3 regions of the Streptomyces sp. NPDC020875 genome follow, and region 1 is predicted to be linked to each of the others. Evidence: riboswitches for the same ligand, from Rfam matches in the RefSeq annotation. Region 1 holds a riboswitch; each other region holds the start of a gene.

Region 1 (7,431 bases):
GGGTTCCGTACCCCGGACCCCGCCCGGTAAGCCGCCCGCGAGGCCCCCTCTTCCTGGAGCGTCCCCGCGCGGCGGGCCCTCACACCACCCGGGCACCGCCTTTCACGCGGACGCCCCGCAGGGGCCGCCGCCGTCCCCTCAGACGTACTCCGTCGGCAGTACCGGCTCGCCCCGCGAGAGCTGCGTGGCGGACAACGGCAGCGCGCCCCGGGCGGCCCGGTGGCGCTCGCGCGCCACGTCCAGCGGCTCCCGGGCCACGATCTCGCCGCCCCGGACCAGCTCGATCTGGAGCCGGTGCGGGACGAGCTCCTCCGGTACGGGTCCAGTGCCCACGACCTCCGCCTCCGCCGTGCCCTCCGCGTCCGGCCGCCGGGCCGCCCACTTCCGGCCGCCGATCGACGCCTTGCCGCCCACGGACTTCTTCGCCACCGGCTCCAGCGGCGCGTCCGGGGCCTCGCCCCGGGCCCTGGCGACCAGCTTGTAGACCATCGAGCAGGTGGGGTGGCCGCTGCCGGTGACCAGCTGCGTGCCCACGCCGTACCCGTCCACCGGGGCCGCCGCCAGCGACGCGATGGCGTACTCGTCCAGATCGGAGGTGACCGTGATCCTGGTGTGCCGGGCGCCCAGCTCGTCGAGCTGCTGCCGGACCCGGTGGGCCACCAGCAGCAGGTCCCCGGAGTCGATCCGGACCGCGCCCAGCTCGGGCCCGGCGATCTCCACCGCCGTCCGGACGGCCTCCGCCACGTCGTACGTGTCGACCAGCAGCGTCGTCCCCCGGCCCAGCGAGTCGACCTGGGCCCGGAAGGCGTCCCGCTCGCTGTCGTGGAGCAGGGTGAAGGCATGGGCGCTGGTGCCGACGGTCGGGATGCCGTACCGGAACCCGGCCGCCAGATCCGAGGTGGAGTCGAAGCCGCCGACGTACGCCGCCCGGGACGCGGCCACCGCCGCCAGCTCGTGGGTCCGGCGCGCGCCCATCTCGATCAGCCGACGGCCGCCCGCGGCCGTCGCCATCCGGGACGCCGCGGCGGCGATCGCCGAATCGTGGTTGAGGATCGAGAGGATCACGGTCTCCAGCAGCACGCACTCGGCGAAGCTGCCCTCGACCCGCAGGACCGGCGAGCCCGGGAAGTAGACCTCGCCCTCCGGATAGCCCCAGATGTCACCGCTGAAGCGGTACGAGGCCAGCCACTCCAGGGTCGGCGCGTCCACGATTTCCCGCTCCCGCAGGAAGGCCAGTACGTCCGGGTCGAACCGGAAGTTGGCCACCGCGTCCAGGACCCGTCCCGTGCCCGCGACGACCCCGTACCGGCGTCCCTCGGGCAGCCGCCGGGTGAAGACCTCGAAGACGGACCTGCGGTGGGCCGTACCCGCCCGCAGAGCCGCCTGGAGCATGGTGAACTCGTACTGATCGGTGAAGAGGGCCGTGGAGGGTACATCGACCGGGAGCCCCAGGTCAGCGGTGTTCACGAGACTCGACCTCACGCTTTCTGCGCCGTTTCCCGCCCGGGGCGGGGCGCGCCGTCGAACGCCCGTGGGAACCGGGCGATCCAGCCATGGCCAGATGCTACCTCACATTTCGTCACTCTGACGAAATGGGGAGTCGTTTATGCGCCCCGGCGCCCCGGGTGGCAGCATGGATCGGGTGAGTGTCGCCCCCACTGAGATCACGCGCCCCGAGTCGGCGGAGCAGAGTTCCGTCGTTCCCGAACCCGACGTGCCGTGGGTGACGCTCGTCCACAACGACCCCGTGAATCTGATGAGCTATGTCACCTACGTCTTCCAGGCGTACTTCGGCTACTCCAAGGACAAGGCCCGCAAGCTGATGCTCGACGTCCATCACAAGGGACGCGCCGTGGTCTCCAGCGGCAGCCGCGAGGAGATGGAGCGCGACGTGCAGGCGATGCACGGCTACGGCCTCTGGGCGACCCTCACCCAGGACCGCGGCTGATGCCGGGACACTTCGAGCCGCTGCCCGGAGGCGGGGCCGCCGTCGCGCTCGACGACGTGGAGATCTCCATCCTGCGGTCCCTGGCGATCCAGCTGCTGGAGCTGATCGGGCCCGGCGACGAGCCGGTCGAGGGCGAGGACCCGCTGGCCGCGCTGTTCGCGGAGGGGCCGACGGAGCCGCCGTCCGACCCGGCGCTGGCCCGGCTCTTCCCCGACGCCTACCGGGGTCCCACCCCGGCGCCCCGCCCGCCCGGCGAGCAGGGTCCCGGGATGACCGAGGAGGAGACCCGCGCGGCCTCCTCCGAGTTCCGCCGCTACACCGAGAACGATCTGCGCGCGGGCAAACGGGCCAACGCGCTCGCCGTCGTCCGGGCCCTGGACGGGCTGGAGCCGGGCGGCGACTCCGCCGCCGTACTGAAGCTGCCGCCCGACGACTGCCGCTACTGGCTGGGCGCTCTCAACGACCTGCGGCTGACCATCGGCACCCGGCTGGAGGTCTCCGACGAGGACGACGCGGGCGAGACGGGCCTCTACCGCCTGCCGGACGACGATCCGCGCAAGCCGATGGTGATGGCCTACCTCTGGCTGGGGGTCCTCCAGGAGACCCTGGTCGAGACGCTGCTGCCCTGAGGCGGCCGAGCGGCTGTCCGGCTGTCCGGCTGTCCGGCTGAGCGCGCCGGGCGGGCCGGTTCCGGCTCTCGGGCCGCGGCGGTCCGGTTCCGTACGCCGTCCGGGGCCGGGCCTCTCCTGTCCCGGCCGGCCGCCGGGGCACCCTCGGCCCCTCCTCCCGTCCGTCCGTTCGGTTGTTCGCTCAACGGACGCTCAAATCCGAATAACGATCGCGTGACATCCCCGAGGTGGTTTACCCCTCGGGGAGTCTTTTGTCCGGTTCTATATGTGGGATAAGGCACAAGAAGCCGGATCGATCTTTGTCGCAACCGTGATAGATCTTCACGACCGCCAGGGGCGCCACCCATGCCCCTGGAGGCGCTTGAGCCGGCGGATCGCCGGTGGCACTCCATCCATATCCGGGGGGATCAGGAACTGGTCCGCGGTCGCTCGCCGAGAGGCGGGGCGCGCGGATCGGCATGGAGAGAAGGGCGCAGCAGCTTATGACCTCGGTGCAGGTCGACGACAGCAAGGACGGGCCGGGCAAGCCGGCCGGAGCCCCGGCGGCCACCGCCGAGGACCAGGGCTACCACCGGGCACTCGGGGCCCGGCAGATCCAGATGATCGCCATCGGCGGAGCCATCGGGACCGGGCTCTTCCTCGGGGCCGGAAAGGGCATCTCCAAGGCCGGGCCGAGCCTCATCCTCGCCTACGCCATCGCGGGCGTGGTCATCTTCTTCATCATGCGGGCCCTCGGCGAACTGCTGATGTACCGCCCGGTCTCGGGTTCGTTCTCGGAGTACGCGCGCGAGTTCGTCGGCCCCTTCGCGGGCTTCGCCACCGGCTGGACGTACTGGCTGTTCTGGGTCGTCACCGGGATGACCGAGGTCACCGCGGCGGCCGAGTACATGACGTACTGGTTCGACATCCCGCAGTGGGTCTCGGCGCTCGGCTTCACGATCGTGCTCTACCTCGCCAATCTGATCTCGGTGAAGATCTTCGGCGAGCTGGAGTTCTGGTTCTCCATGATCAAGGTGACCGCCATCGTCGGCATGATCCTGATCTGCGCCGGAATCATCACCCTCGGCTTCAGCGACGCCGGTGACACCGCCTCCTTCTCCCTGCTCTGGAGCGACGGCGGCTTCTTCCCCAAGGGCCTCGGCGGCACGCTGATGACCCTCCAGATCGTGATGTTCGCCTTCCTCGCGGTCGAGCTGGTCGGCGTCACCGCCGGAGAGTCGAAGGACCCGGAGAAGAACCTCCCCAAGGCCATCAACACCGTGCCGTGGCGGATCGCCGTCTTCTACGTCGGCGCCCTGATCATGATCCTCTCGGTGGTCTCCTGGACCAACTTCCAGCCGGGCGTCTCGCCGTTCGTGGCCGCGTTCGACCAGATGGGCCTCCAGATCGGTGCGGGCATCGTCAACTTCGTGGTCCTCACCGCGGCCCTGTCGTCCTGCAACTCCGGGATGTACTCCACCGGCCGGATGCTCCGCGACCTGGCGCTCAACAGCCAGGGGCCCAAGCTCTTCACCCGGCTGACCAAGCACGGCACCCCGCTGATCGGCACCACCTTCTCCGCCGGGCTGATGCTGATCGGCGTCTGGATCAACTACCAGTGGCCCGGCGACGCCTTCCACAAGATCGTCTCCTTCGCCACCATCTCCGGTATGTGGGCCTGGATCATGATCCTGGTGAGCCATATCCGCTACCGGGCCAAGGTCGCCCGGGGCGAGGTCGCCGAGTCCTCCTTCAAGGCCCCCGGCGCGCCGTGGACCAGCTGGTTCGCCCTCTCCTTCATCGGACTGGTGATCGTGCTGATGGGGATCGACAAGGACGCCAGGATCTCGTTGTACGTGGCCCCGGTCTGGGCCCTGGTGCTGCTGGTCTCGTATCTCGTCCTGCGGTCCAAGAACCCGGAGGGCGCGGCCTTCGCCAAGCGCTGACGGCGCCGCCCGCCACCGGCCGCCCGACCGCACCGGTCACCGGCCGCCCGGCCCCTCCGAGGGCCGGGCCCTTGATCGGCAGCGGGCGGGGAACTGCCTGCCTCCCCGCCCGGCTGTCCGAATCGCGAGACGGGCCGGTCCGTACCTCGGCACGGTACGGACCGGCCCTTCCGCCATCCGGACGACCCCCGCTTATCCTGATCCGCATGCTGACCCTGACCCAGGACCTCTACGACCGGATCGTCGCGCACGCCAGGGCCGACCACCCCGACGAGGCGTGCGGCGTGGTCGCCGGCCCCGAGGGCAGCGACCGGCCGGAACGATTCATCCCGATGCTCAACGCGGCCCGCTCGCCCACGTTCTACGAGTTCGACTCCGGTGATCTGCTGAAGCTCTACCGCGAGATGGACGACAACGACGAGGAGCCGGTGATCGTCTACCACTCGCACACCGCGACCGAGGCGTACCCCTCCCGGACCGACATCACCTACGCCAACGAGCCCGGCGCGCACTACGTCCTGGTCTCCACGGCCGACTCCGACGCGGCCGGACCGTTCCAGTTCCGGTCCTTCCGGATCGTCGCCGGAGAGGTCACGGAGGAGGAGGTCCGGGTAGTAGAGGCATACTGACCCGGCAGCTTCAATTCCATACGGGGCGGTGGGACCCAGGAAGCCGGTGTGAATCCGGCGCGGTCCCGCCACTGTTACCGGTCGTTGACACGTGCCCTCGGGCGCGTGGCGACGGCTGTCAGCCAGGAACTGACCCATCGCCCTCTTCCACCACCCAGGGGACGCGGAAATCCCCGGAGGAGGCCGTCAGCATGTCCCGACGCACGTCAGGGCGCCGTTCCGCCCGCCGCCGTACCCTCATAGCCGGTACGGCCGCCGCACTGCTCCCGATCGTCCTGACCGCCTGCGGCGGCTCGGACTCCGGTTCCGGTTCGGGCTCGGGTTCGGGTTCGGGGAAGTCCGGGGCCACGGCCGCCGGATTCCCGTACACCGTCGACAACTGCGGTGTGAAGACCACCTACAAGGCGCCCCCGAAGCGGGCCGTCACCATGAACCAGCACGTCACCGAGATCATGCTGGAGCTGGGCCTGGAGAAGTCCCTGGTCGGCACCGCCTACCTGGACGACCAGGTGCTGCCCCGCTACGCGGAGGCGTACAAGTCGGTGCCGGTGATCGCCAAGGAGTACCCCTCCAAGGAGAAGCTCCTCGCCGCCAACCCGGACTTCGTCTACGGCGGCTACGCCAGCGCCTTCGAGGCCAAGGACGGCCGCACCCGCGACGAGCTGAAGAAGTCCGGTATCGACTCCCGGCTCAATCTGGAGTACTGCACCGAGAAGCGGACCGGCCTCGACGACGTCTACCGCGAGATCGAGGAGGTCGGCCGGACCTTCGGCGTCCGCGACCGGGCCGAGAAGTGGATCGCCGCGTCCCGGGCGACGGTCGCGAAGACCGAGGCGGAGTTGAAGAAGACCACCTCCGAGCCGGTGCCCGTATTCGTCTACGACAGCGGCGACAAGACCGCGTTCACCGTCGGCGGCAAGGGCATCGGCAATGAGCTGATCGCCCGCGCGGGCGGCCGGAACGTCTTCGCCGACATTCCCAAGAGCTTCGGCGACGCGACCTGGGAGCAGGTCGTGGCCCGTAAGCCCGAGGTGATCGTGATCTACGACTACGGCGCCACCAGCCTCGCCCAGAAGAAGCGGCGGCTGCTGGAGGACCCTGCGCTGAAGGACGTCCCGGCGATCAAGAACAAGAAGTTCGCCGTACTGCCGCTCTCGGACGCGGTCGTGGGCGTCCGCGCCCCGGACGCGATCGCCAAGCTGGCCCCCCAGCTCGCCCGATGACGACCCCGACGGACGGCCGGCGGGCGGTGCCGGGCCCCGGCACCGCGCCCGGGTCCGGTACCGGCGGGGCCGACGCGAAGAGTGCCGAGGGGTCCGGGGACGAGCCGGGGCGCCGGATGGTGTTCCGCAAGGGCGCCACGGCGGTCGCCCCGGTCCCCGCCGGGACCGGGCGCCCCGACGCGCCGGGTGCCCCCGGTACGCCCTCCCGGCTGCGGTTCGGGGCCGTCCTGGCCGGGTTGCTGGCCGCCCTGGCGGCGGCCGTCCTCGCGGCCCTCGGGCTGGGCTCCGTACGCATCCCGACCGGCGAGGTCGTCGCGGCGCTGCTGCCGGGTGCCGAGCCCAGCCCGTTCCGGACGATCGTGCTGGACGTCCGGCTGCCCCGGGTCCTGCTCGGTATCGTCGTCGGCGCCGGGCTCGGCGTCGTCGGCGCGGTCCTCCAGGCCCTGGTCCGCAACCGGCTCGCCGACCCCTTCCTGCTCGGGATCTCCTCCGGGGCGTCCACCGGGGCGGTCGTCGTCCTGGTCCTCGGCATCGGCGCGACCACCGCCGTCGCCCTGCCCGCCGGTGCCTTCATCGGCGCCTTCGCGGCGCTCGTCCTCGTCTACGGACTGGCCCGGCACGGCGGCTCGATGACCGGGACCCGGCTGGTCCTCGCCGGGGTCACCATCAGCTATGTCTTCACGGCGCTGACCACCCTCGTCCTGGTCGCCTCGTCCCGCCCCGAGCACTTCCGCGAGGCCCTGTACTGGTCGCTCGGCGGGCTCGGCAGCGCCCGCTGGGACACGGTCTGGCTGCCCGCCGCCGTGGTCGGCCTGCTGCTGCCGCTGCTGCTGGCCCTGGCCCGCCCGCTGGACCTGCTGCTGGTGGGGGAGGAGGGCGCGACCGTGCTCGGTCTGGACGTCGCCCGGTTCCGGGCCGCCGTCTTCGTCCTGGTCTCCCTGGTCACCTCGGTCCTCGTCGCGGCCAGCGGCGCGGTCGGCTTCATCGGCCTGATGGTCCCGCACGCGGCCCGGCTGCTGGTCGGCGCCGCCCACCGGGCCCTGCTCCCGGTGGCCGCGCTGATCGGCGCGGTCGCGC
Region 2 (7,431 bases), on a different contig from region 1:
TGCTGATGATGCTGTACTTCCTGGTCCCGTGGACGGCGGTGAACCTGGTCGACTTCTACTTCGTCCGCCGGGGCAAGTACGCCATCGCCGAGATCCTCAAGCCGGACGGCATCTACGGCCGCTGGGCCTGGCGCGGGGTCGCCGCCTACATCATCGGTTTCATCTCGATGGTCCCCTTCTTCTCGACCAGCTTCTACGTCGGCCCGGTCGCGGACGCCCTCGGCGGCGCGGACTTCTCCTTCGCCGTCGGACTGACCGTCTCCGGCGTGCTGTATCTGCTGTTCTCCCGGAACCTGGATCATGAGGCGGAGGCCGCCGCCCGCGCGGCGAGCGAGATCGAGCTGGAGGGAGCCGCCCGATGAGCGTGCCCGCACACCGCCCCGCCGACACCACCGGCACCGCTGACACCGGTGCCGCCGGAACCACCGGAGCGACCGGGAGCACGGCCGGAGGGGCCGGGGCCGGAACCGGCGGCCCCGGGGCGGTGTCCGCGAGCACGGTCACGGTCGCCGTCTGCCAGATCGCGCCGCGGGTCGGCGACCCCGAGGGGAACCGGCGGCGGATCCGTACCGCGATCGGGACGGCGGCGGACCGCGGCGCCCGCGTCGTCGTCCTGCCCGAGCTGGCGAACACCGGCTACGTCTTCACCGGCCCGGACGAACTCCGGTCCGTCGCGGAGCCGTCCGACGGCCCCACGATCAGGGAGTGGGAGGCGCTGGCCGCCCGGCACGACCTGGTCGTCGTCGGCGGCTTCGCGGAGCGCGGCGAGCACGGCGCGGTCCACAACTCCGCCGCCCTCGTCGACCGGACCGGGCTGCGCGCCACGTACCGCAAGGCTCATCTGTGGAACGGCGAGAAGACCTGGGGCTTCACCCCGGGGGACGGGCCGCCGCCGGTCGTCGACACGCCGTACGGCCGGATCGGGTTCATGGTCTGCTACGACCTGGAGTTCCCCGAGTGGGTACGGCTGGCGGCGCTCGACGGCGCCGAACTGCTCTGCGGCCCGGTCAACTGGCCGCTGTACCCGAGGCCGGAGGGCGAGCGGCCGGGTGAGATCGTCCGCGTCCAGGCCGACGCGGCCGTCAACCGGATGTTCGTCGCCGTCGCCGACCGGACCGGCACCGAACGGGGCCAGGACTGGCTCGGCGGCAGTGCGATCATCGACGCCGACGGCTACCCCGTGACACCACTGCGCCTCGGCGAGGAGGCGGTCCTCACGGCGGCCCTCCCCCTCGCCGACGCCAGGGACAAGGCCATCAGTGAACTGAACGACGTCCACGCGGACCGGCGTCCGGCGCTGTACGGACGTACCCGGGAGGAGCCGTCATGACCACCACCGTCGCCGTCGTCCAGCAGCCGCCCGCCCTGCTCGACCTGGACGAGTCGCTGCGGCGCGCCGCGGCCCACATCGCCGACGGCGCGCGGGCGGGCGCCGATCTCGTGGTCTTCCCCGAGACATGGCTGACCTGCTACCCGGCCTGGGTGTTCGGCCTCGCGGGGTGGCGGGACGCCGAGGCCAGACGCTGGTACGCCCGGCTGCTGGAGCAGAGCCCGGTACTCGACCCCGGGGGCGACGACGCCCTCGCCCCGGTCCGGGCCGCCGCCCGGGAGCACGGGGTGACGGTGGTCCTCGGCCTCAACGAGCGGGCCGCGCCCGCCTCCGGCTCCCTCTACAACTCCCTGCTGACGATCGGCCCGGACGGCGGCACCCTCAATGTGCACCGCAAGCTGACGCCCACCCACACCGAGCGGATCGTCTGGGCGCCCGGCGACGGGGCGGGACTGCGGGTCGTCGACACCCCGGCGGGCCGGGTGGGGTCGCTGGTCTGCTGGGAGCACTTCCATCCGCTGGCCCGGCACTCCCTGCACGCGCAGCACGAGGAGATCCATGTCGCGGCCTGGCCCGACATGCCGGAGAGCCATGTGATCGCGGCCCGCTCGTACGCGCTGGAGGGCCGCTGCTTCGTGGTCTCGGCCGGACTGGTGCTCTCCACCGACGACGTCCCCGCCGATCTGCTCCCCGCCTACCGGGCCGGGGTCGGTCCGGACGCGCCCGAGGACGGTCTGCTCTTCACCGGGGGTTCGAGTGTCGCGGGCCCGGACGGCTCCTGGGTGATGCCACCGGTCTACGGCGAGGCGCGGCTGCTCACGGCGACCCTGGACACCGCCGGGCGGTACGGGGAGACCCTGGACCTCGATGTCGCCGGGCACTACGGCCGCCCCGACGTCTTCTCCCTCTCCGTCGACCGGACCCGGCGCGACAGCGGGGTCGACTTCACGGACTGAGGGCGCCCGGGGCCACGGGACGCGGGGATCACGGGGACGGGGGAGGTCCGGCTGCCGGACCTCCCCTGACAGTGTGCCCGGCGGCACCGTAAGCTGACCGGCGCAGCTGGTTCGCCCCGTCAGCCGGACGGGAGCGTCGTAAGAGGGAACCCGGTGGGAATCCGGGACTGCCCCGCAGCGGTGAGCGGGAACGACCGCCGTCATACGCACTGGGCCCGGCCGGGTCTGGGAAGCGACGGCCAGTAGGTGTCCGCCGGGAATCCGGTGGATGTGCCCGCGAGTCCGAAGACCTGCCCGTTGCCCGCACGCGGACGATTCCGCGCGCGGACATCCCGGTGACCTCGTGGGCGGGTCGGCGTACGAACCAGCGGTGATCCGCGCCGAACCGGCGCGCCGGCACCGCCGGTACGTCACTCCTTCGCAGCCTCGTCCCGTCGCCGGGATCTCAGGGATTCATCTCGTGAAGGAGATCTCCGTGACATCGAAGTCCGCAGCCGCGGCGGCCCGGGCCACCGTGTACGGCTACCCCCGGCAGGGGCGGAACCGGGAGCTGAAGAAGGCGGTCGAGGGCTACTGGAAGGGCCGGACCACCGCCGACGCCCTCCGGGCCACCGCCGCCGAGCTGCGCGCCGCCAACTGGCGCGAACTCGCCGAAGCCGGTATCGACGAGGTCCCCACCGGTGACTTCTCGTACTACGACCACGTCCTCGACACCACCGTGATGGTGGGCGCGATCCCGGCCCGGCACCGTACGGCCTTCGCCGACGACCCGCTCGACGGCTACTTCGCCATGGCCCGCGGCACCCAGGACGTGGCGCCGCTGGAGATGACCAAGTGGTTCGACACCAACTACCACTACCTGGTGCCGGAGCTGGGGCCCGACACGGTGTTCACCGCCGACTTCGGACGGCAGGTCGCGGAGCTGACCGAGGCGCTGGCCCTCGGCCTGACGGCCCGGCCCGTGCTGGTCGGCCCGGTGACCTATCTGCTGCTCGCCAAGCCCGCGCCCGGGGTGGCCGGGAACTTCGATCCGCTGACCCTGCTGGACCGGCTGCTCCCCGTCTACGCGGAGGTCCTGGCCGACCTGCGGGCGGCGGGCGCCGACTGGGTCCAGCTGGACGAGCCCGCCCTCGTCCAGGACCGTACCCCGGCCGAACTCGACGCCGTCGCCCGCGCCTACCGCGATCTCGGCGCCCTGACGGACCGTCCGAAACTGCTGGTCGCCTCCTATTTCGACCGGCTCGGCCGGGCCCTGCCCGTACTCGCCGCCTCGCCGGTCGAAGGGCTCGCCCTCGACTTCACCGAGCACGCGGGCGCCCAGCTGGGCGAGCTGGCCGCCGTCGGCGGACTGCCCGGGAAGCGCCTGGTCGCGGGCGTCGTCAACGGCCGCAATATCTGGATCAACGATCTGGAGAAGTCGCTGGCCACCCTGGGCACCCTGCTCGGCCTGGCCGACCGGGTCGACGTCGCCGCCTCCTCGTCCCTGCTGCACGTCCCGCTGGACGCGGCCCTCGAACGCGACATCGACCCGCAGGTCCTGCGCTGGCTCGCGTTCGCCCGGCAGAAGACGGCCGAGATCGTCACCCTCGCCAAGGGCCTGAGCCGGGGCACCGACACCATCACGGGCGAACTGGCCGCGAACCGGGCCGCGCTGGCCTCCCGCGCGAACTCCCCCATCACTCGCGACACGGCCGTCCGCGCCCGTACCTCGGCGGTCACCGGCGCGGACACCCGCCGGTCGCAGCGGTACGGCGAACGGACCGTCGCCCAGCGCACCCGGCTCGGCCTGCCGCCGCTGCCGACCACCACCATCGGATCCTTCCCGCAGACCGGCGAACTGCGGACGGCCCGCGCCGACCTGCGCGCCGGACGGCTCGACACCGCCGCCTACGAGGTACGCATCAGGGCCGAGATCGCCGAGGTCGTCGCCTTCCAGGAGAAGACCGGTATCGATGTCTTGGTCCACGGCGAACCCGAACGCAACGACATGGTCCAGTACTTCGCCGAACGGCTCACCGGCTACCTCGCCACCCGGAACGGCTGGGTCCAGTCCTACGGCACCCGCTATGTCCGCCCGCCGGTCCTCGCCGGGGACATCTCCCGCCCGGCACCGATGACCGTCCGCTGGACCTCCTACGCCCAGAGCCTCACCGACCGCCCCGTCAAGGGCATGCTCACCGGCCCCGTCACCATGCTGGCCTGGTCCTTCGTCCGCGACGACCAGCCCCTCGCGGACACCGCCCGCCAGGTCGCCCTCGCCCTGCGCGACGAGGTCAACGACCTGGAGGCGGCCGGAACCGCCGTCATCCAGGTCGACGAACCCGCCCTCCGCGAAACCCTCCCCCTGCGCTCCGCCGACCACGCCGGCTATCTGGCCTGGGCGACGGAGGCGTTCCGCCTGACGACCTCAGGCGTCGCACCGGGCACCCAGATCCACACCCATATGTGCTACGCCGAGTTCGGCGACATCGTCCAGGCCATCGACGACCTCGACGCCGATGTCATCAGCCTGGAGGCCGCCCGCTCCCATATGCAGGTCGCCCGCGAACTCGCCGCCCACGGCTACCCCCGCGAAGCCGGCCCCGGCGTCTGGGACATCCACTCCCCCCGCGTCCCGTCCCCCGAGGAAGCGGCCCGCCTGCTGCGTACGGCCCTGAAGGCCATCCCGTCCGAACGCCTCTGGGTCAACCCCGACTGCGGTCTCAAGACCCGCGCCTGGCCGGAGACCCGCGCGACCCTGGAGAACCTGGTCACCGCGGCCCGCACGGTCCGCGCGGAACTCTCCGACGGCTGACGTACGGCCCCGGGGCGCGGGCGCGTGGACGTCCGCGCCCCAAGGGGGGCGTGCGGCGGGTCCCGGGGATGCCGCCCCGCGTCAGGTGGGACCCGCGTCGCCGGGTCGGATGAGCCGGGTCAGATGAGCCGGAAGAGGTCGGCGGCCGTCCGGACGTCCGTCAGGTCCTCGATCGAGCGGAGGTTGTCGCAGAGGGCTTCCAGTACGGAGTCGGTCCGGGCGGCGCGCGGGGCGTCCACGGCCAGGCCGAAGACGCGGAAGCCCAGCCGGGTTCTGGCCTCGTTCCAGTCGCGGGTCCACTCCTCGGTGACCTCGCACTCGTCGTCGGTGAGCATCACGATGTCGCCCCGGGCGCGGGCCGTGTCGGCGAACTCGGCCGCCAGGATGTCCCGGGCCTCCGTCAGGGGGCGCTGATAGCTGGTGCCGCCGCCGAGGAAGGTCTCCGCGAAGTCGATCACCCGGTCGATGTCGACGGGTTCTCCGGCGGGGAAGCGGAAGACCCGGAGTTTGTCGGCGGCGGCGAAGAGGATGCCGACGAAGTCGCGTTTCGCGTGGCGGGCCTGGTCCAGCAGGGCGAGGGCGCATGCCTTGGCCCAGGCTTCCCGGGGGACTCCGCCGGGCCCCGTGACGTACATGGAGTGGGAGGTGTCGATACAGGCGATCACGGCGCCCCGGCCGGTGGGGCGCTCGCCCCGGCTGTCGTAGAGCATCAGCTCACCGGCGGCGTAGCGGGCGGCGAAGACCGCGCGGAGTTCGGGCAGGCCGAGGTTGGCCAGTTCGGAGGGGATGATCCGGGAGAGGTCGTCGCCGAGGGTGACACCGACCAGTTCGCCGGTGGCATTCTCCACCTTGCGGGCGCGTTCACCGGCGGCCATCTCCCGGAAGCGGCCGATCAGTTCGGCCCAGCGGGCGAGTCCGCCGGTCCGCAGCCGTTCGGCGAGCCGGGCGCGCCGGTCGTAGGGCATCCGTTCCAGTTCGCCGGGGCCGACGCCCCAGGCACGCATCAGTGCCGCCTCCTCCGCGACGGCGCGGGCGGCGTTCGCGGTCGCGTTCCGGGCGGCGGCGCGGATGCCGGGGGCGGCTTCGGCGAGGGCCCGGGCCGCGTCCCGGGCCGCCTGCCGCGCCTCGGACCGGGCGGCCCGCTCGGCGTCGGCGGTACTCGTCCGCGCATCGGTGCCGGGGTCCGGGGAGTCGGGGGCGGCGTCGGGCCCGTCCGCCTCGGCGGCGGGCGGCCGGGGCGCCGCGTCCCCGGGGTTCCAGCGGGCCGTTTCGGCCCGCAGGGCCCGCTCGTGGGCGTCGTGGGTGTTTTCGAGGATCCGGCGCAGCTCGGTCGCCTGGGCGAGGACGGCAACGGCGGCGGCGTAGGGGTCGCCCGCCGTCTCGCGGCGTACGCCGGTGAACTCGGGTGATTCCATCAGCGCGCCGACGATGTGATGGTTCACCAGGCGGGAGGGGGACATCTCGGCCGGGCTCCGCAGCCGTGGGGCGTGTTTATAGGCCGCCAGGAACACATCGGCGAGGAGGTCGGCGGCGTGCTCGTGCCGTGCGCTCAGTTCGGTGACCAGTTCGCGCAGGGCCGCCGACTGTTCGCAGGTGTCGCGCCAGGCCATCCGGTCGTACCGGTCGGCGACGACGGTGCCGGTGTGCCGTCGGGGTACGGCGTCCGGCGCCTCGTCCGGATCGTACGGCCGGGTGTCCATCGTTCTCGCCCTCCGCCGTCAGAGCTGGGACCGCGCCGTGCTCTCGTCCATGCCGAGGGCCTCGGTGAGGACGCGGGCGCGGACGGCTCTGCGGCGGACCGCGACCCGGTCGATGGCGGTGGTGGAGCGGCCCGCGCCGGCCGCCTCCGTACGCAGTTCCTCCAGGCGTCTGCCCGCGGTGGCGAGCTTGTTGTGGGCCTTCTTGATGACCCACTCGCTCAGGGCCTCGCGGGACTGTCCGGCCATCGCGTCGAGCTGGGACTCCAGTTCGTCGATGGTGTCGGCGAGGTCGAGGGCCTCCTTGGCGTCCGGGTTGACGAGCTGGAGCAGTTCGCGTTCGACGGTGGGGCGCTGGGCGGGCGAGTCCCACAGCACATGGCCGAGTACCGGCAGATCGGCGTCGGTGACCGCCGGGCGGCCGTCGAGGTAGGCGGATGCCTGGAGCAGGCCCACCGCCTGCCGCCAGCGGCGGTCGGAGGCGATGAGTTCCTTGCGGCGCAGGGCGGCCCGCAGGGCGCAGATCGCGTCCACGATCGGGTCGGGGACGTCGACGGCCGGAACGGACTCCTCGACGGCGTACCGCAGCTCGGCGAGGGTCACGGTGGTTCTGACCGGTGCCTCCGGGCGGCGTACGGCGGAGCGGACCAGGGC
Region 3 (7,431 bases), on a different contig from region 1:
CGCGGCCCCGTCGCCCGTACCGGGCACGGTCAGCGCCTTCGTACGGAACGGCTCACCGGCGGCCACCGGCCGCCGCTCACCGCCGCCACTGCCCGGCGCCGCGCCCGCACCGGCCTCCTGGGGCGCGGTCTCGCCCCCCGGCGGGGCGTCCCGCCCGTCGGAGCCGTCGGAGCCGTCGGAGCTGTCGGGCCCACTTCGCTCGACGCCCGGTTCGTCCCCGGAGCGCGGCGGAGGCGGGGCACCGCCACCGCCGTCGGGACCGCCCCCGTCCGGACCGCCGCCGTCGGGCCCTTCACCGCCGGGATCCGGCTCGTCCTCCGGGCCGTCGCCCTGATCGGCGAACTCGTCCAGCGTCCGGTCGAGTTTCTCCTCGTCCAGACCGGGCGCGTCGAACGGATTCCGCCGCCGCCGGTGCGGCAGCGCCAGCAGGGCCGCCTGCCGGACGTCCTCCTCCAGCACGTCCTCCCGGCCCGCCCACGCCGCCAGCGCCGTCGCCGTCCGGGCCATCACGATGTCCGCCCGCATCCCGTCGACCTCGAACGCCGCACAGGTCGCGGCGATCTGCCGGAGCACCCCGTCCCCCAGCCGGACCCCGGGCAGCAGCGCCCGGGCGGCCGCGATCCGCCCCCGCAGCGCCTCCTCCTCGCCCGCCCAGCGGGCGGCGAAGGCCACCGGATCGTCGTCGAACGCCAGCCTCCGCCGGACGACCTCCACCCGCTGCTCCGGCTCCCGGGACGCGGTCACCTCCACCGTCAGCCCGAACCGGTCGAGCAGCTGCGGACGCAGCTCGCCCTCCTCCGGATTCATCGTCCCCACCAGCAGGAAACGGGCCGCGTGCCGCACCGAGACGCCCTCGCGCTCCACATACGAGGCGCCCATCGCCGCCGCGTCCAGCAGCACATCCACCAGATGGTCGTGGAGGAGGTTCACCTCGTCCACGTAGAGGATGCCGCGGTGCGCGTCGGCGAGCAGTCCTGGCTCGAAGGACTTCACGCCCTCCGCCAGGGCCCGCTCGATGTCGAGCGCGCCCACCAGCCGGTCCTCGGAGGCGCCCACCGGCAACTCCACCATCCGCGCGGGCCGCTCCCCGCCGGGACCCGACTCGTGCGGCCCGTCCGGGCAGTCCGGGTAGGGGTCCCGGGGATCGCAGGAGAACCGGCACCCCGGCACCACCGCGACCGACGGCAGCAGCGCCGCCAGCGCCCGGACCGCGGTGGACTTCGCGGTCCCCTTCTCGCCGCGCACCAGCACTCCGCCGACCCGCGGCGAGACCGCGTTCAGCAACAGGGCCAGCCGTAGATCGTCCTGGCCGACGAGGGCCGTGAACGGATAGGGCGTCGTGCTCATGCCTCCCCCTCCGGGTCGTTGTCCGCTTCCGAGTCGGCCCAGTCGGCCGTGCGGTCCGTCTTGTCTGTACCGCCTGTACCGCCCGCGCCGGGTATGCCGACCGGGTCGTCCGTGGCGCTCCGCCGACGCGACGGCGCCGACTCCTCGTCCGGTACGGCGGACCCCGGAGCCCGGACCTCGCCGCCACCCGACTCCGGCTCCGGGTCCGCTCCAGTGGGCGAGGAGCCGTCCGGAACCGGGTCCGGCGCGCCCGGCGGCACGAACGGCAGGCCCGGGGGCGGCCCCGACTCGATCAGCCGGAGCAGCCCGTCCGTATCGGCGTGCTCCTCGATCAACTCGCCCAGCCGGTCCAGCTGCTCCTCGCGCAGCGCGTCGAACGAGGTGTCCGGCGCCGGGACGAAACGTCGCCCCGCCGCCTCGGCCACCCGGCGCAGAAACGCCCGGCGGAAGCCGTCGCTCTCCAGCGACCCGTGCCAGTGGGTGCCCCACACCGCCCCGACCCGGCAGCCGTCGAGAAACGGCTCACCCCCGAGGACCTCGGCCACCCCGTGATGGATCTCGTATCCCTCGACGGGCTCCCCGAGCGCCGAACCCGACGGCCGGGCCAGCGTCTTGGCGGCGGCGAACCGCACCCGGACCGGGAGCAGCCCCAGCCCCTCCACCGTCCCGGCCCGGGACTCGACGTCGTCCTCGATCAGCTCGCCGAGGAGCTGGAAACCACCGCAGATCCCCAGCACCGGCCGCCCCTCGGCGGCCCGGCGCGACAACGCGTCCGCCAGCCCCCGGCGGCGCAGCCAGTCCAGCGCCCTGACCGTGCCCCGGGTGCCCGGCACGACCACCAGATCGGCGTCCACCAGCTCCTCGGGCCGGTCCACGAACCGGACCACCACACCGGGCTCGGCGGCCAGCGCGTCGACATCGGTGAAGTTCGACATCAGGGGCACCGCGCAGACCGCGACCCGCAGGATCTCCTCGCCCACCGGCGGCGCAACCAGCGACTCCCGGACCGCGCCCCGCAGGGACACCCGCAGCCCGTCCTCCTCGTCGATACCCAGCCCGTGGGCGTACGGCAGCACCCCGTAGAACGGGCGGCCCGTCACCGACGTCAGCATGTCGAGCCCCGGCCGCAGCAGCCCCGCGTCCCCCCGGAACTTGTTGATCAGATACCCCGCCACCAGCCGCTGGTCCACCGCGTCCAGCAGGGCCGTCGTACCGAAGAAGGAGGCGAAGACCCCACCGCGGTCGATGTCGCCGACCACCAGCACCGGCAGCTCGGCCGCCCGGGCCACGCCCATGTTCACCAGATCCGTACGGCGCAGATTGATCTCGGCCGGACTGCCCGCCCCCTCGCAGATCACGGCGTCATACGTGCCCCGCAGCTCCTCCAGGCACTCCAGCACCGTGGTCAGCAGCTCGGAGCGCCGCCCGCCGGAACCGAAATACCCCCGGGCGCTCATCTCGCCGACGGCTCTGCCCAGCAGGACCACCTGGCTCGTCCGGTCGCCCCCCGGCTTCAGCAGCACCGGATTCATCAGGGCCGTCGGTTCGATCCGGGCCGCCCGCGCCTGCATCGCCTGGGCCCGGCCGATCTCGGCACCGTCCCGGGTCACGAACGAGTTCAGCGACATGTTCTGCCCCTTGAACGGGGCGACCTTCACCCCGCGGCCCGCCAGCCAGCGGCAGATCCCCGCGGTGACCACGCTCTTGCCCGCGTCCGACGTCGTCCCGGCGACCAGCAGCCCGCCGCCGCGCTTCCGCCCGGCCATCGCCGCCACCCCCTTCCGTCCTGCCCGATGCCTCCGAAGAGGCCCTGCCGATAAGTCGTGCCGTCGTCCCCGGGGACAGCGGCCGTCCGTCCGCCGCGCGTCCCGGATCTCATGTTGGACCCCGCCCGGAAATCCCGTCGGGCCCTGTGGACCGACGCCCGGTCGCGGAGAAAACCGTCACCCGCCCCGGGCAACCATCGCCCGCCCGGACGCCGTTCCGGATGTCGTGAGCCGTCGCCCCGCCGCCCTCCCGGCGATCAGCCGCCCCGCGACACATACCCCCAGCGCCAGCGCGCTCACCCGCCGCGACAGCCGTACCGCCCGCTCGATGTCCCCGACGGCGACCCGCCGGGCCCCGCCGTTCAGCACGGCCCGGTGCTCGACCCGGCCGCCGTACGCCAGCGTGCCGCCGAGCCGGACACCCAGCGCGCCCGCGAACGACGCCTCGACCGGGCCCGCGTTGGGGCTGGGATGCCGGTGGGCGTCCGCCCGCCAGGCCCGTACGGCACCCCGGGCGTCCCCGCCCGCGACCACGGCGAGCGCCGCCGTCAGCCGGGCCCCCGGGGCGCCCACCAGGTCGTCCAGCCGGGCCGACGCCCAGCCGAACCGGCGGTAACGGGGCGAACGGTGCCCCACCATCGCGTCCAGGGTGTTGACCGCGCGGAATCCGACCAGACCCGGCACTCCCGCCACCGCGCCCCACACCAGGGCGCCGACCACGGCGTCCGAGGTGTTCTCGGCGACGGACTCGACCACGGCCCGGGCGATTTCCGGCCCGTCCAGCGCCTGGGGATCACGACCGCAGAGATGGGGCAGCCGCTCCCGGGCGGCGTCGAGGTCCCCGGCGGTCAGCGCCGCGCCCACCGCCCCGGCCTCCCGAGCCAGCGACGTACCCCCGACGACGGCCCAGGTGGCGGCGGCGGTCAGGGCCACTGCGGCGGCGGGCTCCCGGCGCGCGGCCCGGGCCGCCACGGCCGCGACGGCGGCGGCGCCGCCCGCGCACCCGGCGGTGTACAGCGCGCCCCAGCCCCGGTGGTCACGCCACAGCAGCCGCTCGGCCGCGCCCGCGGCCCGCCCGAAGGCGGCGACGGGATGGCCCCGGCGGGGGTCGCCCAGCAGTAGATCGCCGAGGAGACCGGCGGTGGCGCCGATGGCGAAGACCCGGTCGGCTCGCATCGCTCAGCGCCCGGGGGAGCCGTAGCAGGCGGCAGCGGCGCGGGAGGTGTCCCGGCCGTCCGGCTGATCCCCGAAGGAGCCGGAGGAACGGGAAGAACCGGAAGGACTGTAAGAGCCGGAGGAACCGGGAGAACCGGGAGAACCGGAAGCGCCGGGGGACCCGGGTGCGGCCCCGCGAGCGGGGGCCGTGACGATGCCGCGCATGGCGAATTGTCCTCACTCAGGGTGTCCGCGCCCTGGTTCGACGTGAAACGGCGGCGAGAGTTCCTGGCTCCCGGGGATGTGCTCCCCGGTGACAGTGGCGGGACCGCGCCGGATTCGCACCGGCTTCCTCTGCTGCCTCCGTAGTGGCCCCGGCAGTCCACCACGGGGTGAGAAGGGCCGTCAACTCGCCCCTGACCTGCGACGGAGCAGTGTGCGCAGGGCCACATCCGGTGGTTGCGGCCGGGATGACGGCCGGGAATACGGAGAGCCGGGTCCGACCCGTCGGGGGGTCGGACCCGGCTCTCCGCGGCCGTGCGGACGGCCGGGGCCCGAGCTGATCGCGGAGGACCAGGGGGCCGGGGTGCTGACGGTGATCAGCGGGATCAGCAGGTCAGGAGCGACCCGCGGTGATCAGGTGACGATCAGATAGATCCCGTACCCCACCGCCACCGTGCAGAGCACGAAGCAGGCGTAGGCGCCGGTACGGGCGAGGGGCGCGGAGCCGCCGTTGGCCGCCGCGGCCTCCTGCTTGGTCAGGCCGATGACTCCCAGGGCGAACAGGCCCACGAGGAGGACGGTGCCGACGAGGCTGACACCGAAGACGGAGCCGAGGGCTTCCCAGTCGATTTTCATGGTGATACGTCCTTACACCGCGGCCGGGCTGGCCGGACCGGTCTCGGGGGCCGACGGCGCGGAAGAAGGGGTGGCGGAGGGGATGGTGGTCTTCAGCTCGCCGTCGTCGATCACACCGGCGGGCGGCGGGGTGACGGCGGCCATGGCGGTGGTGACGACGCCGGGGGACTCCTGGCCGTCGCCGGAGGCGCCGGTGCCGGTGGTGTCGTCCTCGTCGTCGTTCACGTCGTTCACATTGGTGTGGTCGACGACCTGGCGGCGCGAGACGATCCAGATCGCGGCGGAGGAGGCCACGAGGAAGACCGCCACGGCGGCGACGCCCCAGTCACCCTGCTTGGTGACGAACTCGGAGGCCGCGGCGACCAGACCGGCGGCCGGAAGGGTCAGACCCCAGGCGACGAACATCCGGGTGGCGGTGGACCAGCGGACCACGCCGCCCTTGCGGCCCAGACCGGCGCCCATCACGGCACCGGAGCAGGAGTGCGTGGTGGAGAGGGAGAAGCCGAGGTTCGAGGAGGCCAGGATGACCGTCGCGGCGCTGGTCTGGGCGGCGAAGCCCTGCTGCGGCTGGAGGTCGGTCAGGCCCTTGCCCATGGTGCGGATGATGCGCCAGCCACCGAGGTACGTACCGAGGGCGATGGCCACACCGGCGGAGACGATGACCCACATCGGAGGGTTGGAGCCGGGGGCGAGGATGTCGCCGGCGACCAGGGCCAGGGTGATGACACCCATGGTCTTCTGGGCGTCGTTGGTGCCGTGCGCCAGGGAGACCAGACCCGCGGACGCGATCTGACCCGCCTTGTACCCCTTGTCGGTGCTCTTGAGATCGGTGTTGCGGCCGATCCGGTACGTCAGCCGGGTGCCGATGTAGCCGGCGAGGCCGGCGACCAGCGGAGCGGCGATGGCCGGGATCAGGACCTTGGTGATCACCGTGCCGCCGTTGACCGAGCTGAAGCCGACGGAGGCGACGGTCGCGCCGATCAGACCGCCCATCAGGGCGTGCGACGAGCTGGACGGTAGTCCGACCAGCCAGGTCAGCAGATTCCAGAGGATGGCGCCGACGAGCGCCGCGAAGATGACTTCTGGGGTGATGCCTGCCTCGTCGACGATGCCACTGGAGATCGTCTTGGCGACCTCCACCGACAGGAAAGCGCCGACGAGGTTGAGCACGGCGGACATGGCCACCGCGGTCTTGGGCTTCATGGCGCCGGTCGAGATGGTCGTCGCCATCGCGTTGGCGGTGTCATGGAAACCGTTCGTGAAATCGAACACGAGAGCCGTCACGATCACTATCGCGAGCAGCAGCGTGATGTGTTCCATTTACCCAGGCAATCTTTGGAGGTCAGTGGCTCGCCGAAGGTAAGTAACCTGGGTGAACGGAAGGTGAACTGGGACCGGCTTGGGGGTGTATCCAAGCGGTTCTCGGCATTCCGCTTCGACTTTCGGGGGGCCTTCCGGAGGGGTGACCGCCGGTATGGCGGGCCCTCTCCGGGTGGAAAGCCTCATTCGTCCGATCTTGTGGTGATATGCATCACGGGTGCTCTGTCCCGCCGCCGCCCCGGCTGACAGGATCGCACCCATGACCGAACCGACCGTACGCGCGCCCGACGGCGCTCTCGAACACACCTGGCGGCAGCTGGTCGAAACGGCCCGCAGAACGGCCGCCGAAGGGCTGGTCGTGGGGACCTCGGGCAATGTCTCGGCCCGGGTCGGGCCGCTGATCCTCGTCACCCCCAGCGGAGTGCCGTACGACCGGCTCACGGAGCGTGATCTCACCGCCGTCGATCTCGGCGGACGCCAGGTGATCGGCGAGCTGAGGCCGACGAGCGAGCTGCCGCTGCATCTGGCGGTCCACCGGTCCCGCGACGGATCCCGCGACGGACTGGCGGTCGTCCACACCCACGCGGCGCACGCCACCGCCGTCTCCACCCTCGTCACCGAGGTGCCGCCGGTCCACTACATGACGGCGGACCTCGGAGGTCCGGTCCGGGTCGCCCCGTACGCGGTCTACGGCTCCGACGAACTGGCCCGCAACATGCTCACGGCACTCCTCGACCGGGAGGCGTGCCTGCTGGGCAACCACGGCACCGTCGCGGTCGGCGCGACCCTGGAGCAGGCGTACGACCGCACGGCCCAGCTGGAGTGGATGTGCCGGGTCTGGCTGCTCGCCGCGTCGGTCCCCGGGCTCGCCCCGCGCCTGCTCACCCGCGACCAGCTCACCGAGACCGCGACCCGGCTCCGCTCCTACGGCCAGCCGGGCTGAGCGACCGGTCCACCCGCCCCGGATGCACCTCCGCTTCCTCCG

What was found. Region 1 has a riboswitch for cobalamin ahead of AB0G74_RS15520 (ABC transporter substrate-binding protein). Riboswitches for the same ligand answer to the same signal wherever they lie in the genome.
Region 2: it holds a riboswitch for cobalamin, as region 1 does, so the genes downstream of both, metE (5-methyltetrahydropteroyltriglutamate--homocysteine S-methyltransferase) here and AB0G74_RS15520 (ABC transporter substrate-binding protein) in region 1, are expected to answer to the same signal.
Region 3: it holds a riboswitch for cobalamin, as region 1 does, so the genes downstream of both, AB0G74_RS21930 (cobalamin biosynthesis protein) here and AB0G74_RS15520 (ABC transporter substrate-binding protein) in region 1, are expected to answer to the same signal.

Annotation. Positions count from the first base shown of each region.
Region 1 covers NZ_JBFADP010000023.1:33,286-40,716, forward strand. Annotated here, with positions in the region: gene AB0G74_RS15495 (nicotinate phosphoribosyltransferase) at 139-1,467, opposite strand; gene clpS (ATP-dependent Clp protease adapter ClpS) at 1,634-1,948, shown strand; gene AB0G74_RS15505 (DUF2017 domain-containing protein) at 1,948-2,577, shown strand; gene AB0G74_RS15510 (amino acid permease) at 3,060-4,502, shown strand; gene AB0G74_RS15515 (M67 family metallopeptidase) at 4,709-5,131, shown strand; cobalamin riboswitch at 5,137-5,284, shown strand; gene AB0G74_RS15520 (ABC transporter substrate-binding protein) at 5,323-6,354, shown strand; gene AB0G74_RS15525 (iron ABC transporter permease) at 6,351-7,431, shown strand, end outside.
Region 2 covers NZ_JBFADP010000041.1:16,229-23,659, reverse strand. Annotated here, with positions in the region: gene AB0G74_RS23225 (cytosine permease) at 1-362, shown strand, start outside; gene AB0G74_RS23220 (nitrilase family protein) at 359-1,330, shown strand; gene AB0G74_RS23215 (carbon-nitrogen hydrolase family protein) at 1,327-2,286, shown strand; cobalamin riboswitch at 2,426-2,578, shown strand; gene metE (5-methyltetrahydropteroyltriglutamate--homocysteine S-methyltransferase) at 2,762-5,080, shown strand; gene AB0G74_RS23205 (VWA domain-containing protein) at 5,200-6,780, opposite strand; gene AB0G74_RS23200 (AAA family ATPase) at 6,799-7,431, opposite strand, start outside.
Region 3 covers NZ_JBFADP010000037.1:82,974-90,404, forward strand. Annotated here, with positions in the region: gene AB0G74_RS21920 (putative cobaltochelatase) at 1-1,347, opposite strand, end outside; gene AB0G74_RS21925 (cobyric acid synthase) at 1,344-3,113, opposite strand; gene AB0G74_RS21930 (cobalamin biosynthesis protein) at 3,291-4,289, opposite strand; cobalamin riboswitch at 4,528-4,670, opposite strand; gene AB0G74_RS21935 (hypothetical protein) at 4,905-5,126, opposite strand; gene AB0G74_RS21940 (inorganic phosphate transporter) at 5,139-6,446, opposite strand; gene AB0G74_RS21945 (class II aldolase/adducin family protein) at 6,706-7,389, shown strand.